Spartinivicinus poritis: one gene and its partner. The protein of the gene in region 2 interacts with the protein of the main gene of each other region in a pairwise test. Links are inferred from orthologs where the notes say so. Each region holds a gene or a part of one and is shown on either strand. Other genes may lie near its edges.

The links. The genes of interacting proteins can lie anywhere in the genome.
Region 1: the proteins of nth (region 2) and aceE interact in binary tests that used the Escherichia coli proteins (3 or more experiments, as listed by UniProt). The link is inferred for Spartinivicinus poritis from one-to-one orthologs.

Annotation. Positions count from the first base shown.
Region 1 is NZ_JAPMOU010000007.1:156,747-162,604, forward strand. What follows is about bases 1-3,158. They hold aceE (pyruvate dehydrogenase (acetyl-transferring), homodimeric type), read left to right. Parts: upstream 1-303; coding sequence 304-2,958; downstream 2,959-3,158. Other genes in these bases: aceF (dihydrolipoyllysine-residue acetyltransferase), read left to right, coding at 2,991-3,158. Outside these bases: more of aceF, read left to right, coding at 3,159-4,583; ORQ98_RS08155 (M20/M25/M40 family metallo-hydrolase), read right to left, coding at 4,697-5,858. UniProt on the Escherichia coli protein: Component of the pyruvate dehydrogenase (PDH) complex, that catalyzes the overall conversion of pyruvate to acetyl-CoA and CO(2).
Region 2 is NZ_JAPMOU010000001.1:85,083-91,535, forward strand. What follows is about bases 2,573-5,434. They hold nth (endonuclease III), read left to right. Parts: upstream 2,573-3,618; coding sequence 3,619-4,251; downstream 4,252-5,434. Other genes in these bases: ORQ98_RS00425 (electron transport complex subunit E), read left to right, coding at 2,573-3,158; dapE (succinyl-diaminopimelate desuccinylase), read left to right, coding at 4,318-5,434. Also shown: electron transport complex subunit RsxC, read left to right, coding at 1-730; electron transport complex subunit RsxD, read left to right, coding at 737-1,795; electron transport complex subunit RsxG, read left to right, coding at 1,808-2,461; more of ORQ98_RS00425, read left to right, coding at 2,454-2,572; more of dapE, read left to right, coding at 5,435-5,463; ORQ98_RS00440 (hypothetical protein), read left to right, coding at 5,720-5,986; ORQ98_RS00445 (hypothetical protein), read left to right, coding at 5,990-6,370. UniProt on the Escherichia coli protein: DNA repair enzyme that has both DNA N-glycosylase activity and AP-lyase activity. The DNA N-glycosylase activity releases various damaged pyrimidines from DNA by cleaving the N-glycosidic bond, leaving an AP (apurinic/apyrimidinic) site.

The sequences.
Region 1 (5,858 bases), on a different replicon or contig from region 2:
AAGCCTCAATCAAGGCGCGAGGAGTGCAGTTTGGTTGCTCCAAATAAATGACGAGCAACACAGAGTGAGGCTTTTTTTAGCCACAACCCGGAGGGCTGGGGCTATTATTCTGCTTTGCAGCGTTGTCAGTTACTTATGTAGCTTACTACACCACGCGCCTTCCGCCTTATAGCCGCCAGCAGAGCCCTTCAGACAGATGTCAACAGGCCCTATTAATGCTTATTTAAAATGGCACTAAAAGGGTAGCGGCTATAATCATTATACGCCTAATCTCAAGGCCCTTCTGACCTGGAGCAAATGAATATGCAGAATGATGTTGATCCAATAGAAACCCAAGAGTGGCTTGAGGCACTGGATTCAGTGCTAGAAAAAGAAGGGGAAGACCGGGCCCACTATTTACTGACTCGTTTGGCCCGTTATGCCAGCCGGGCTGGTACCCAACTGCCCTATTCCATCACTACGCCTTACCGCAATAGTATCCCTTCTTCTCGTGAAGCGAGAATGCCAGGCGATTTATTTATGGAGCGCCGGATTCGCTCTATTGTTCGTTGGAATGCCATGGCAATGGTGATGCGTGCTAACAAAAGTGATGCTGACCTAGGTGGTCATATTTCCAGCTTCCAGTCTAGCGCCACTCTTTATGACATTGGCTTCAACTACTTTTTTAAAGGCCCAACGGAAGACTCCGAAGGGGATTTAGTTTACTTCCAGGGCCACACTGCACCAGGCATCTACAGTCGTGCATTCTTAGAAGGTCGCTTAACTGAAGACCAGTTAGACAACTTCCGCCAAGAAGTCGATGGCAAAGGTTTATCCTCTTATCCTCACCCATGGTTAATGCCTGACTTCTGGCAATTCCCAACCGTATCAATGGGCTTAGGACCACTACAAGCCATCTATCAAGCGCACTTTATGAAATACCTTGATAACCGTGGTATGGCTCCTGCTAACAACCGTAAAGTTTGGGCTTTCCTTGGCGATGGTGAGATGGACGAGCCAGAATCAATGGGCGCCATTGGCCTGGCTGGTCGAGAAAAGCTCGACAACCTAATTTTCGTAGTGAACTGTAACTTGCAACGCCTTGATGGACCTGTCCGTGGTAACGGCAAAATCATTCAAGAACTAGAAGGTCAGTTCCGTGGTGCTGGCTGGAATGTTATTAAAGTAGTTTGGGGCCGTCACTGGGACCCACTATTTGCTGAAGATAAAGATGGGTTGATGCAACAACGGATGGATGAATGCGTTGATGGTGACTACCAAAACTACAAAGCCAAGGGCGGTGCTTATACACGCGAGCACTTCTTTGGTAAGCACCCAGAACTATTGGATATGGTTCAGCACCTTTCTGACGACGACATTTATAAGTTAAACCGCGGTGGTCATGACCCATATAAAGTCTATGCAGCTTATCATGCTGCGGTAAATCACACTGGCCAGCCAACAGTGATCTTAGCCAAAACCGTTAAAGGTTATGCTACCGGTTCATCAGCTTCTGCCAACATTACTCACTCAGTTAAGAAGCTAGCATTAGAAGACCTGAAGTTATTCCGAGATCGCTTTGATATCCCTGTTAAAGATGATGACTTGGAAAAAGTGCCTTACTACCGCCCAGACGCAGACAGCCCGGAAATGGTTTACATGCGCAAGCGCCGTGAGTCTTTAGGCGGTTATGTACCTCAACGCAGAACACGCTCTACGTCATTAGCTGCACCTGATTTAAAAGCGTTCGAAGCAGTAACCAAAGGCAGCGGTGAACGTGAAATTTCCACCACCATGGCTTTCGTCAGAATTTTAGGTGCTCTGGTTAAGGATAAAAACTTCGGTAAAAACGTTGTACCGATTGTACCTGATGAAGCCCGTACCTTTGGTATGGAAGGTATGTTCCGTCAGCTAGGTATCTACTCATCTAAGGGCCAGCTGTATACACCAATGGATTCTGACCAAGTGATGTTCTACAAAGAGGACAAAAAAGGTCAGATCCTTCAGGAAGGTATCAACGAAGCCGGCTCTCATGCCGCCTGGATTGCAGCAGGTACCTCTTATAGCTTCAACAATACACCGATGATTCCTTTCTACGCCTTCTACTCAATGTTCGGCTTCCAGCGAACTGGCGATTTAGCTTGGGCATCAGGTGATATTCAAGCTCGCGGTTTTTTAATTGGCGCTACCGCTGGTAGAACCACCCTCAATGGTGAAGGTCTACAGCACCAGGATGGTCACAGTCATATCCTGGCTTCCACTATTCCAAACTGTGTCAGCTACGACCCAACTTATGGCTATGAACTAGCTGTCATCATTCAAGACGGCTTACGCCGGATGTATGAAGAACAAGAAAGTGTGTTCTATTACATCACTACTATGAATGAAAATTACAAGCAGCCAGCCCTACCTGAAGGCGAAGAAGTTATTCAAGGTATTATCAAGGGTCTATATTGCTTTGAGCAAAACTCTAAGAAAGCCAAGCTTAAGGTTCAGTTAGTTGGCTGCGGCACTATTCTAGAAGAAGTACGCGCTGCTGCTGATATTTTACGTAAAGAATATAAAGTGGAATCTGATATCTGGAGCGCCACTAGCTTCAATGAACTACGTCGCGAAGGACTGGATGCTAAGCGCTGGAACATGCTAAACCCTGATGCAGAACAAAGAGTGCCCTATGTCACTGAGTGTTTTACTAATCGCCAGGGTCCTGTCATTGCTGCAACGGACTACATGAAGTTGTATGCAGATCAGATTCGTGACTTTGTTCCAACTACTTATATCACCCTTGGCACCGACGGTTTTGGTCGCAGTGACTCTAGACAAAAACTGCGTGAATTCTTCGAGGTTGACCGTTACTACATCACTGTTGCTGCCTTACATGCCTTAAAAGAAGAAGGCAAAGTCGATAGCAAAGTGTTAATTGATGCAATGAAGAAGTTCAACATCGATCCAACCAAAACCAATCCACTGTATTGCTAACCAATAGGTGTCAGTAGATTAAAGGGTAAACTATGTCAGAAGAAATCATTAAAGTCCCCGATATTGGTGGTAGCGAAGACGTTGAAATTATCGAAGTATGCGTCCAAGCTGGCGATACAGTTGCAGAAGAAGACTCACTAATTGTGCTTGAGTCTGACAAAGCCACCATGGAAATTCCCTGCCCCAAAGCAGGAACAATCCAAAAGCTATTAGTGCAAGTAGGTGACAAAGTCTCTGAAGGCAGTGAAATTGTGGCCCTGGCCGCAGAAGGTGCTACTGAAGCACCAGCGGAACCTGCTCCTGCTGCAGAAGAAACCGCTACAGCAGAGCCAGCCCCAACACAGCAACCTGCTGCTCAAGCACCAACTGCTTCAGCCATTGAGCCAATTACCGTGCCTGATATTGGCAGTGAAAACGTGCCTGTCATCGAAGTATGCGTAAAAGAAGGTGATGAGATTGCTGAAGAAGACTCAATCATCGTGCTTGAGTCTGATAAAGCCACCATGGAATTTCCTGCTCCTAAAGCAGGTATCGTCAAAAGCCTGAAAGTGAAAGAAGGCGATACGGTTTCCATGGGCGACCTAATCTTAGAGCTGGAAACCACGTCTGCAGCACCACCAGTGGCAGAGCAATCCGCTGCGCCTGCGCCAACAGCTGCGCCAGCTCAAGCACCACAAGCAGCTGCACCACAACCACAAAAATCTGCGACATTAGATAAGCCAAGCCAAAATGTTCATGCTGGTCCAGCCGTTAGAAAACTGGCCCGTGAATTTGGAGTGGATTTGTCACTGGTTAAAGGCTCTGGCCCACGTAGCCGAATTCTTAAAGAAGATGTGCAAGCCTACGTTAGCGAGCAGCTGAAAAAAGCGAAAGCCCAACCTACTGGTGCTACTGGTGGTGCCGGTATTCCTGAAGTGCCAGCCGTTGACTTCTCACAGTTTGGGCCTGTTCGTGAAGAGCCAATGTCACGGCTGCGCAAAGTGGGTGGATTCAACCTGCATCGTGCTTGGTTAAACGTACCTCATGTTACCCAATTTGACGAAGCTGACATCAGCGAACTGGAAGCCTTTAGGCAAGCACAAAAGGCGAAGGGAGTAAAAATGACGCCCCTTCCCTTCTTAGTAAAAGCTTGCGCCCAAGCACTAAGAGCATTACCAAACTTTAATGCGTCACTAAACGCTACTGGTGATGGGCTGGTTTATAAAGACTATGTACATATTGGTATAGCAGTTGATACCCCAGATGGCTTATTAGTACCAGTCATTCGCGATGCTGATAAAAAAGGCTTAGTTGAACTTGCTAAAGAAACCATCGAATTGGCAGGCAAAGCTAAAGAGAAAAAACTATCGCCCGCAGAAATGCAAGGCGCTTGTTTTACAATTTCCAGCTTAGGTAGTATCGGCGGCACCGCCTTTACCCCAATCGTTAATACACCAGAAGTGGGTATTTTAGGGGTTTCCAAATCGTCCATGAAACCGGTTTGGAATGGTAAAGAGTTTGAGCCACGCCTAATGTTGCCTTTATGTTTGTCATACGACCACAGGGCAATCAATGGTGCCGACGCAGCACGCTTTACAGCCATCTTAAGCGATTTATTAGGCGATATACGGCAGTTATTGCTGTAAGCTTGCGAAACGCTTACCCTACAAAAAAGCCCCAACTTTGGGGCTTTTTTAATTTAAAGACAAAATATACACACCCAACAATATAATCTACATACCCACAGCGAAGGATATATTTATTTCCAATCCCAACTTTGAATAGGATGCCCAAACAGTGAACTCCAGACCCCTACTTTAACTCCTGCACTACGCCCCCATGCAGTTAATAATAAGTTATCACCAGCTTCGCTAACTACCCGCTGACCTTCGATTTTCCATTTTTGCCCTTTACCACTATCACAGCTTTTTAATACAGCACGATCACCCCGACTCGCTATATCACTTACCGCTAAACAGTTGCCTGATTTATGCTTTAACCGACCTTGGTCATCATGTTGCCATAGTTGCTTTTTATTAGTGGCACAGTTAGCCAGCTCTGCCTGGTTAGATGTATTAACAGACAAACAATAACCTGTGACTGATTTTAATTGTTTAAAGTCACCTGGATCGGGGTCAGGATCAGAGCCTGCGGTTTTGGCCATTTCCACAGCAAATGATGTAGCCATTTTGGCAAACTTATAAGCATGGTTCGCATTGTTACCAGATTTACTAATGGTATCACCTGTAGTATGTAATGCTTGGTTATGCTTACCAAAAGGTGCTTCTGATGGCATGGTAGCTGGGAAGCCTTGGTTATGCCAAGAGGCATGATCAGAGCAAGCATAGCCACATTGAGTAGTACCAATATTTAATTCAGGTGCATAATAATTTGCGACCTCTTTGAAAAAGTTATTCTGTGCACTATTGGTATAATCAGTAATAATTGCCGCATCAACCGCATCTCCCTGATAGTTGGTCATATCCAATTGCAGCACACCAACCACATTTTTCCCTTGGTTTTTATGAGCTTTAGCAATTTCTTGAGACCCCTTCAAACCTACTTCTTCTGCCGCATACCCCATAAATTTTAAGGTTCTACTAGGCTTGTAGTCATTATTCATTAAAACTCGAATCACTTCTGTAATCGTAGAGATACCTGATGCATTATCGTCAGCCCCTGGTGCACGGGCATTAATTCGATCACTACTGTATTGATTAATTGAGTCTAAGTGCCCACCGACTACAACGATTTCGTCAGCTAATTCATTCCCTTGTATTGTCATCACGACAGAGTCCTGATTCCAACTGTTGTGATTATACAGCTCAACTGATACATCGGATCGGCCCGCACTTAACTCAGCCCATTTGTCACGAATACGTTTTGCAGCATTGACACCAGTACTGCTACGATAATAACGG
Region 2 (6,453 bases):
ACCAAAACCCAGTGCAGAAGAAAAAGCACTGAAAATCAAGCTAGCGATGGCTAATGCTGCTCTGAAAAAAGCCAAGCGTGCTATCGATCAAGCAGGAGAAGGCGAGGATATAATCAGCTTCGAGCAGGAATTAGCTGCACAACAAAAAATCGTTTCTGACACAGAAGCAGAGCTGGCCAAGCTTTCCAGCCAAGAGCCTACCCCTGCAGAACCGCCAAAACCAGTCAAAAAGAAGCCTGCCGTTAAAGATGAGCAGCACAAAAAGCTCTCTATTGAGCTAGCAATGGCTAAAGCAGCTTTGAAAAAATCCGAGCGAAGCTACGCTAAAGCAGCAGAAGCTGGCTCAGAACAAGAAGAAGCGTTAAAAGCAGAAGTAGCAGCAAACCAACAAATTGTTAATCAAACAGAGGATGCCCTTAACTCTTACCTGACCAGTCAAGCTGAAAAGCACCCAAGCGCCCAGCAAACTATCCCTGAAAACAAAGCAACCAAACCTGCCAAGAAAAAAACACCACTGGATGAGGCTGAGAAAAAGCTAAAAATTCAGGTTGCAATGGCAAAAGCTAACGCGAAAAAAGCAAAGCGTTCTTTAAAGCAAGCAGAGGCAGAAGGTCAAGCCAATCTAGCAGAATTGACTCAGGCAACCAGCCAAGCAGAGCAAGAGCTAGCCACAGCAGAACAAGCCTTAGCAGACTACCTGGCTAGCAAAGCCCCTGAAACAGAGGTTTAAAGTCCTATGTCATTAATTCGTATGTCTTCACCTCATACTCACAGCCAGAACCAAAGCACCAAGGTAATGCAGTGGGTTTTACTGGCTTTAATACCGGGCATCCTGGCTAACTGCTTCTTCTTTGGTTATGGAGTGTTAATTAACCTAGCCTGGGCAACTGCAATTGCACTGGGTAGTGAGGCACTGGTACTCAAACTCCGTAACCGACCCATTCAATATTATTTAAAAGACTACAGTGCAGTTGTAACTGCTTTTCTATTAGCGCTAGCAATTCCTCCAACAGCCCCTTGGTGGCTAACTTTAATTGGATGTAGTTTCGCGATTATTATTGGCAAACAGCTTTATGGTGGACTTGGCTATAACCCTTTCAACCCTGCCATGCTGGGCTATGTACTACTACTGATTTCTTTCCCAGTGGAAATGACCGCTTGGTTATCACCCAAAGGCATCGAAGGTAATTTAACCAACCCTTCATTAATCGATAGTTTGAGCTTTTGGCTCCCAGCTATCGGCAGTAGCGCTGTTGATAGCTTTACTGGGGCAACTCCTTTGGATGTTGTTAAAAACAATACCAGCTTAACTTTGCTGGAGTTATGGCAGCAAACCCCTTTATTGGAAGGTTCTGCAGGTGTTGGCTGGACCTGGGTTAACCTGGCATTTTTAGTGGGTGGAATCTTCCTGCTAGTTAAAAAGGTCTTCACCTGGCATGCACCCGTTGCCATGCTAGCGGCCTTATTTGTTATGTCACTGCTGTTTTATGGGGGCGAAGGCTCCGATAGTCATGGCGGACCACTGTTTCACTTGTTAAGTGGTGCAACGATGTTAGGTGCCTTTTTTATTGTCACCGACCCCGTCAGCTCAGCAACCAGCAAAAAGGGCCGAATAGTCTTTGGTGCCAGCATTGGTGTACTCACATACATTATCAGAGCCTGGGGTGGCTACCCCGATGGTGTAGCCTTTGCCGTATTACTGATGAATATGGCAGCTCCCACCATTGATTATTACACTCAGCCCCGAACCTATGGCCACAAAAAACCCAACCGTGGCCTGGCTAAATCAGACTAGGGATTGTTTTCGATGAGTCTACTTGCCAAAGCCATTAGTAATAACAGTTTACGCCTTGGAATATTTGCTACGCTCACCGTGGGCCTAATTGCCCTGACGTTTGTTTTCACTCAGGATCGGATAGCAGCACAAATTCGAGCCAGTGAACAACGGGCTTTAGCAGATATTCTGCCCCAACGTTATTATGATAATGATTTACTTCACACCTATGTCACTCAACCAGCAGAACCTCTGATTAGCCAACACCAGCCATTCAAGGTGTATGTGGCGTTTAAAGGACAGCAGCCAGCTGCCGTGGTTATTCCAGTGGCAGCACCCGATGGTTATAACGGTCGCATTGACTTACTAGTGGGTATTGACCGCTCTGGCCAGCTCACTGGTACCCGAGTCATTGCTCATAAAGAAACCCCTGGTTTGGGTGATGCCATTGATAGTAAAGTATCCAGCTGGATTGATAACTTTGCAGGCAAATCCTTATTAAATCCCACGGAAGATGGTTGGGCAGTAAAAAAAGATGGTGGTGAATTTGATCAATTCACAGGTGCGACTATTACCCCTAGGGCTGTGGTAACAGCAGTGAAGCGCTCACTGGATTACTTTAATGAACACCAAACCACTTTGTTTCAGGAAGGTGCGAAAAAACTAGAGGAAGTAAACCATGGCTAGTGCAGATCCAAAAGCCATTGCTGTTGAGGGGCTCTGGAAAAATAACCCAGCCTTGGTTCAACTACTAGGCTTATGTCCCTTGCTTGGTGTTTCTAATAGTGTGGTCAATGCTATTGGGCTTGGCTTTGCGACATTAATCGTGCTTACTTGCTCAAACTTGGCGGTCTCACTTATTCGAAATCATGTAACTGAAGCGATTCGCTTGCCTGCATTTGTGATGATCATTGCTGCCTTTACCAGTTGTGTAGAGCTATTAATGCAGGCTTTTACTTATGAGTTGTACCAAATTCTTGGCTTGTTTATTCCCTTAATTGTCACCAACTGTACTGTACTTGGTCGGGCTGATGCATTTGCTTCCAAGCACTCTCCACTTCCCTCTATGTTAGATGGGATAATGATGGGGACTGGCTTTGCCTTAGTATTAATATTACTAGGTGCCGTGCGTGAAGCCATTGGTCAGGGTACGTTATTTGCCAATATGCATCTGCTATTTGGTAGCATTGCAGAAAACTGGACCATTACCCTGATTGCTGACTACAAGAAATTTCTATTTGCTGTATTACCACCCGGTGCATTTGTTTTTATGGGCTTTTTTATTGCTATTAAAAACCTGATTGATGCTCACCAGGCAGCTAAAGCCTCAAAAGAAGTTGCAACAGGCAGCAAACGCGTTAGAGTAACGGGCCAGATTAGCTAAAACCTGTAAACATAGTCTGATAGTTACCTAAAGAGCGCGCTTTCACTCTCTTCAAAAGCGCCTATAAAGCTTATGGATATGGAGTAGCAAGGTATTCTGTAGCTGCGTCGCTTTAGTTTATGGAGGGCTAAGAAAGGCCCTTCATAAACGGCGAAGAATAGCTTGTTATTCTATATTGAACACCTAGATATTGGGCACCTGGCTTATTTTCACACTCTGTTAGAAAGAGTGTAAAAAAAGGTATCGAAGAATTGAAGTAACAGGGTATTTTTCCACCGCTCTACAAGGCCATCCATGGCCTTTAGCGCTTTAGCTGTTCCAGACAGCTGCTCCAAAATACCCTATCACTTCATATTTCTCTGCTTTGTGATAGCTTGTACCACATGGTATACAAACACACTGCACTTCAGATGATGTTTACAGCTCTAATAATATGAAGTGATGTATAGTTAGCCTGAATATGAACAAGCAAAAGCGCCACGAAATTTTTTCCCGTTTGCAAGCCCAAAACCCTAACCCTACCACTGAGCTGGAGTACAACAGTTCTTTTGAACTATTGATAGCCGTTATTTTATCTGCTCAAGCCACTGATGTAGGTGTTAATAAGGCAACTAAAATTTTGTTTCCAGTTGCAAATACGCCTGAAACAATCTTTGCACTAGGGGTTGAAGGACTTAAGAAATATATTAAAACCATTGGTTTATATAATGCTAAAGCTGAGAATATTATTAAAACCTGCAAAATATTAATGACACAACATGACTCTCAGGTTCCAGACACGAGAGAAGCGCTTGAAGCACTGCCTGGTGTTGGCCGTAAAACAGCTAATGTCATTCTTAATACCGCTTTTCGACAACCAGCGATGGCAGTTGATACCCATATATTTCGTGTTAGTAACCGTACTAATTTAGCACCGGGTAAAAATGTACTTGAAGTGGAAAAGAAACTACTAAAAGTAGTACCAAAAGAGTTTTTACTGGATGCCCATCACTGGTTAATTCTCCACGGTCGTTATGTGTGTAAAGCCCGTAAGCCGATGTGTAATTCATGTATTATTGAAGACCTTTGTGAGTACAAAGAAAAAACTGAGTAGCAAAAACCTGTCAGTTAACTTATTAATTATCAAATAACTCCATTTAAAAGGCGTCTGTCTTACCTTATGAGCCAACTCAGCCCAACCGTCAAACTAGCCAAAGAGCTTATCCAGCAACCATCCATTACCCCAAATGATGTTAATTGTCAGGAAATTATGATTATGCGCTTGGCGGCGCTAGGCTTCACCGTGGAGCGGCTTCGCTTTGAAGACGTTGATAATGTCTGGTTAAGGCTAGGTGAAAAAGGCCCTGTATTAGCCTTTGCTGGCCATACTGATGTGGTGCCTACTGGGCCAGAATCAACCTGGCAATATCCTCCCTTTGAGCCAACCATTGCTGATGGAATGCTATATGGCCGTGGAGCTGCAGACATGAAAGGCTCATTGGCTGCAATGATTACCGCCTGTGAGCGGTTCCTGGCTGAAACTCCTGATTTTGAGGAGCATGGCTCCATTGCTTTTTTAATAACCAGCGATGAGGAAGGCCCTGCTAAAAATGGCACCGTTAAAGTGGTAGAGCATTTACAAGCCAGGGGAGAGCATATTGACTGGTGTATTGTAGGAGAGCCATCAAGTACAGAGTTTGTGGGTGATGTTATTAAAAATGGTCGCCGAGGTTCGTTAGGTGCCGTTTTAACGGTTAAAGGTGTACAAGGGCATGTAGCCTATCCCCACCTGGTGAAAAATCCTATCCATTTAGCAGCGCCCGCTTTAGCAGCGCTTACTGCTCATGAGTGGGACCAAGGTAATGAATACTTCCCTCCTACCAGTTTTCAAATTTCAAATATCAGTGCTGGTACTGGTGCAACCAATGTCGTTCCTGGCGAGCTCTCAGTTCAATTTAATTTCCGCTTTTCTACTGAAAGTACAGCTGAATCACTCCAACAACGAGTAGAGTATATTCTCAAACAGCACCAACTGGATTTCCATATTGAATGGAGCCTATTTGGTTTACCCTTTTTGACAGATCATGGTCATTTATTACCTGCAACTGTCAGTGCAGTAGAAGACGTAACAGGCTACAAACCTACCGTTTCAACCGCTGGTGGCACTTCTGATGGTCGTTTTATTGCTCCAACAGGTACAGAAGTCATTGAGCTTGGCCCGTCTAATGCCACCATCCATAAAATAAATGAGTGCGTGAAAGTAGCCGATTTGGACTTACTGTCGTCTATGTATGAAAAGATACTGAGCAAGCTCTTTAGCAAATAGCAAGGCTTGTAGTAGCAGAGCCACCCCAACTACCCATTAACAATAGGTAATTGGGGTGGCTGTTAATACTACACAGCAATTGTTCCAGCTTTGCCCTAATTCACCATCCTTGGTAATTAGACACAATAACAACAAACCAGGTTGCGTATCGCCCCTCTTCTACTTTTCTATACTCAACAGCTTTACAGCATAGACACATTTTGAGAGCCAATGTGCCAAACTGAATAATAAGTCTAACCAAAGGGATGATTTCCACATGAAAACACCCCACTTCAAGCAACAGTTATTAGTTATTAGTCAAAATCCCAAGCGTTTTCTGAGTATTTTTTTAGTGGGGGCAGCTCTGTTTGGTGTAAATGGCTTGCTACTGGTTGCTGTACAAAAGCACTGGATTAGTCCGCACTATAGTTACAACTGTTTTATAATAGGGTTGGTTGGTTTAGCAATCAGCAGTATTATTGCACTAACAGGATATTTGGGGCTTTGTATTGGCAGGATATTACAGATGTTGTTTAGAGACTAAATTATGCAGCAACCTGATATAGAAGTGTACCTTAAAACCACCAATTTAGATGCTATCTTAAACTGGCTTGAAAAGCGCTTTGACAATTTGACCGCTACCAACAGCCATGGACGTAGTCACCACTACTTTGGGATGATAGGTTCCCACGCAGTACCCATTTTAATTGTTGAAAAAGCAGCTGGTCGCTTCTTTTCCAGCATCTGGTTTAATTCCTCAGATTCCCCATGGGAAACAGACATTGACTGCGCCCGAGATGCATACCAAACCCTAAACATAGAAGTTCGTTGTAATGGCAACTTTTGGGAAGAAGGTAAAAATAATGAAGATGAGTGGTGGCAAATTAATGAGTTTGGAGAAGGCCCTGTTCTTTGGCAGGACGTTTAACATAGTAAATATTTAGCAGGAAAAACAGCTACTCTCCTTACACTACCAGTAAAATCTTACACACAGCAGGCTTACCCTAAAGT